Regions from separate parts of the Delftia sp. HK171 genome, predicted to be linked through region 1. Evidence: riboswitches for the same ligand, from Rfam matches in the RefSeq annotation. Region 1 holds a riboswitch; the other holds the start of a gene.
What was found. Region 1 has a riboswitch for cobalamin ahead of BO996_RS17510 (TonB-dependent receptor). Riboswitches for the same ligand answer to the same signal wherever they lie in the genome.
Positions count from the first base shown of each region.

Region 2: another riboswitch for cobalamin. It lies ahead of BO996_RS27335 (TonB-dependent receptor); the one in region 1 lies ahead of BO996_RS17510 (TonB-dependent receptor).

Region 1 is NZ_CP018101.1:3,891,787-3,893,960, forward strand. Features, by position in the region: gene BO996_RS17510 (TonB-dependent receptor) at 1-931, opposite strand, end outside; cobalamin riboswitch at 1,053-1,371, opposite strand; gene BO996_RS17515 (2OG-Fe(II) oxygenase) at 1,384-2,067, opposite strand; gene alkB (DNA oxidative demethylase AlkB) at 2,086-2,174, opposite strand, start outside.
Region 2 is NZ_CP018101.1:6,122,250-6,124,423, reverse strand. Features, by position in the region: gene BO996_RS27340 (CHAD domain-containing protein) at 1-870, shown strand, start outside; cobalamin riboswitch at 909-1,189, shown strand; gene BO996_RS27335 (TonB-dependent receptor) at 1,319-2,174, shown strand, end outside.

The DNA.
Region 1 (2,174 bases):
CAGCATAGCGCAGCACGCTGTCTTCGGCGTTGTAGTTGCGGTCGCGCAGCGACTCCACCACCTTGCCGTCCAGGCCCGGCGTGCCCCAGTAGCGGCTGGGCTTTTGCACGCTGCGGTCGGCAATCAGGTCGATCTGCAGGTCGCTCGTGGGCTCCAAGCGCAGCGTGCTCATGAACTTGCCGTTGCGCGACTGGTCCAGATCGCGCTCGCCTGCGCTGCGGGCGGTGTAGCTGTCGATACGGTAGCTGGCATAGGCGCCCAGGGCGCCGGTCACGCCCAGGCCCAGGCGCAGCGTGTCGTCCGTGCCCGCGCCCACCAGCACCTCGGCCGAGCTGGTGCGGCTGGGCTGCTTGCGGATGGCGTTGACCGTGGCGCCCATGGTGCCGCTGCCATACATCAGCGAGGCCGGGCCGCGCAGCACGTCGATGCGCTCGTAGCCCCAGCTGTCACCCGGATAGGCCGTGGTGCCCGCGGCCACGCCCAGCACCATGCCGTCTTCGGCCACGCCCACGGAGTTCACGCCCGCAAAGCCGCGGCTGCTGAAGGACAGGCCGCCATTGCCCGGCGTGCTGCTGGCCGTCAGGCCCACGGTGCGCGTGACGGCGTCCACCAGGGCGTAGTCGCCGCGCTCCTGCATCTGCTCGGCAGAGACACCATCCACGCTGGCCGGCACTTCCTGGTTGGAGACGCCGGTATGGCTGGCAGAGCGCGCAGGCTGGGCCAGTTGCTGGCCGATGCGTTCGGCCTGGCCGGTGACCTGGACCTCGGGCAGGGCGGTTGATGGGGGCGTTGGCGTGGGCGTTTGGGTTTGAGCCTGCGCCGGCAGGCAGATGAAGGCGCAGGCCAGGGCCAGCGGGCTCAGCCGCACGGAAAGGGACTGGGCAGCGCGAGCGCTGGAAACCCTGGAAAAGGAAGAATGCATTTCGAACATCGGTCTTCGACCGTCTGATGCGAAAGCAAGGCACTGCCACCTCTCCAGCCAGCGTGGGAGGAAGGGGAGCAGGACGTTGCCATCCGCACCCCGCAGACAGTCAAGAAAACGCCTGCACAGCAGGCGCGAAACGCAGCAGGCCGGTCTCCGGGCTCACAAGCGGCGCAAGGACATGCCTTGCGCCCAGCGCCCCGTCTTCCCAATCCACCCGCGAAAAGCTGCATGTTGCAGACCACGCCATGAACCAGTGACAGCCTGTCATCGCCCCTCCGCAGGGTTGCGGAGACTGGCGGGACAGGCATGGAGCGCCTTGACTTGTTTACCGTTGCGGGGGCAGCCAAGGCCTGTGCCGGCAGCGCAAAAAGCATTTGCTGGCAGTCACCTTGTTCCCGTTTCATCCCCATGGCTGGCATGTGGACACCTGTTGCACGGATGCCTTTGCAGGCGCGGCATTATAGCCAGCGGTCTGTTTGCAGAGCCTTTGGCGCCTGGGGCACGTCGTGCAAAAGCAGCTCCAGACCCAGCCACTCGCCACGGTGAACGCGGCTGATGGCATGCCGCAGGTGCACGCGGTAAAAGCCCGCCGCACCGCGCACCGGGCGCGGCCCCGTGGCGATGATGGCCGCATCCCCCAGGCCCAGCGGCAGCACCATGGGGCGCGATTGCATGCGCGGGCGCTGCTCGGTCATCACGAATTCGCCGCCCTCGAAATCCTGGCCCGGCCGGGACAGCAGCAGCACCAGCTGCAGCGGAAACACCGCCGCACCTTCGCTGTATGAACGCAGCGGGGCATGACCCGCTTGCGGCACGCGCAGCAGATGTGGCTGCGGCTGCGTTTGGCCTGCTTGCCGGCCCTGACGCATGAAATCCTCGAAGCAGCCCGGCAACCCAGGCTGCATGCCCATGTGTTCGCGCCAGCGGTTGGCCAGGGCCAGCAGATGCCCGTACAGCACCGGGCGCCATGCCTGCACGCAGGGCGGCAGGCCAGACGCGGCGGCCGCCTCGCGGGCCAAGGCGCGGCTTTCATCCGCAGTCAGCAGCTGCGGCAGCAGGGCATGGCCTTCGGCATCGAGCTCAGCGGCAATCCGCGCCCAATCCAGGCGGGCGAAGCGATCCTGGCTGTTGAGCCTGTCCATTTCAGACCGTCCAACCATTCAGCCCGCCTTGCGAAAAGTGAGATTGATGCGTCGCCCGCCCAGCAGCGGGTGAGGCTGGTCCTTGAGCGGCAACACGCCGTGGTGAC
Region 2 (2,174 bases), 2.2 Mb from region 1:
GCGAAGCAGCACCCTGACCGGCCCGATGCGGCCGGCTTTGTGCGTGCGGCGCTGGCTGCTGCCCTGGCCCAGGTGCAGTCGCATCTGGCGGTCTTGGAGGGCGGTGGCAGCGATGCCGAGACCATCCACCAGCTGCGCGTGGCCCTGCGGCGCCTGCGCACCGTGCTGCGTGAGTGCGCAGGGCTGGCGCCCGGCATGCGCGCCGAATGGGATGAACCCCTGGCCCAGGCCTTTGCGCAGCTGGGCACGCTGCGCGATGCCGATACGCTGGCCGATGTGGTGCGCCCGCTGCTGCAGGCCGCCCATGCGCCCCTGTGCGACTGGCAGGCGCCGGCGGCCGTGCAGGCGGATGCAGCCGCTGCCGTGCGCGAGCCGCCATTCCTGCACGCGCTGGCCGAGATCCAGGCGCTGGCGCAGGCACCGCAGGGAGAGCCATCGGCCCGTTTTGCCGATTTGTCCGCCGCAGGCACGCGCAAGTACCTGGCACGGCGGCTGGCGCGCCTGCACCGCCAGGTGCTGCGCGATGGCCTGCACTTCGACCGCCTGCCGCTGGCGCAGCAGCACCGCGTGCGCAAGCGGCTCAAGCGCCTGCGCTACCTGGCGGACTTTGCCCGGGAATTCGCGCCCGGAATGTGGCCCGGCAAAAAGGGCCGGCGCTTTGCCGAGGCGCTGGTGCCCGCCCAGGACGCGCTGGGCCTGCACAACGACATGGCCGTGGCGGCCGCGCATTTTCGTGACGAGGCCGGCACGGATCCGCGCGCCTGGTTTGCCGCCGGCTACCTGCAGGCCCGCCTGGCCACCAGCGCGCGCAGCAGCCGCCGCGCGCTGCGGGCGCTGGCCCGGGTGCCGGGCTTCTGGGCTGGGCGATAATCCGCCGCTGGCGCACCGCCGCAGCCCCTGGGCCGTGGCGGTGCGCTGTTGCTGAAGGTGCCCCATGCCGTTCACCGGCCAGGGGTTCAACGGGAAGCAGGTGCGCGATGCCATCGAGGTGGCCGCTCGCAATGCCTGCGCTGCCCCCGCAACGGTCAGCGGAATACAACTCCCCACGCGGACGCGCCCCAAACCACGCGCCGCAAGCCACTGTGTCCTTCTCGGGCATGGGAAGGCGGGGATGCCTGCCGCAGCGCGCCCACCCTGCGCGCCGCAGCGTTCCGCAAGCCCGGATACCGGCCTTCTGCATTGCTTTCGGACGCCGCGGGAGTGCGCCTGTCCGGTCCGGCCCCAGCCTGCGCTGCCGTGGCCGGCTCCGGCGTGCGCGCTGTGCGGCGTGGTTCAGACGATAGGCCCCACGGGTGAGTGGGGCAGTTGGGTTCAACGCATGCGCTTCGCTTCTTCGGCCGCCGATTCCTCCGGCCTTCTCTCTGTTCTCCCTCTTGTCTCCAGCCTGCGGCCCGTAGCAGCCGCCGTCCTGCTGGCCAGCTGCGCTGCAGCGGCCGGCGCCGCGCAGGAGCCGGCTTCGGGCCGCTCCACGGACTCCGCCGACGATGCGCTGGACGCCGTCTTCGTGACCGCCACGGCGCGGCCCGAGGCGCGCAGCCGCATCGCGGGCACCACGCAGACCATCGACCGCGAGGCCATAGAGCGCTCCAGCGCGCGCTCGGTCACCGACCTGCTGGCCGAGAACGCCGTGGGCTTTCTCAGCGAATGGACGGCGGCCCAGACCTCGATGAACCTGCGCGGTGCCTCCACCGACGGCCAGGGGCGCGACTTCCGCAGCCAGGTGCTGGTGCTGGTCAACGGCCGGCGCGCGGGCACGGCCAACCTGTCCAAGCTCAGCCCCTCGGATGTGGAGCGCATCGAGATCGTGCGCGGCCCGTCCTCGGTGATCTACGGCAGCCAGGCCATGGGCGGGGTGGTCAACATCATCATGAAAACCGGGGCTACCGCGCCCGGCACGCGCGCCCAGGTCCAGGCCGGTTCATGGGACCTGTGGCGCACCGATGCGCAGACGGCCGGCGCCAATGACCGCTTCGACTGGTACTTCGGCGTGAGCGCAGGCGGGCGCGGCGACTACGAGTCGGGCGACGGCGGCACGCGCATGGAGAACACGGGCTGGAAGCGGCGCGGCGCCAGCGGCGCCCTGGGCTGGCAGCTGCACGAACTGCACCGCGTGGAGCTGCAGCTGCGCACGGACGGCATCTACAACGCGGGCTTTCGCGGATCTGGCGCCAACA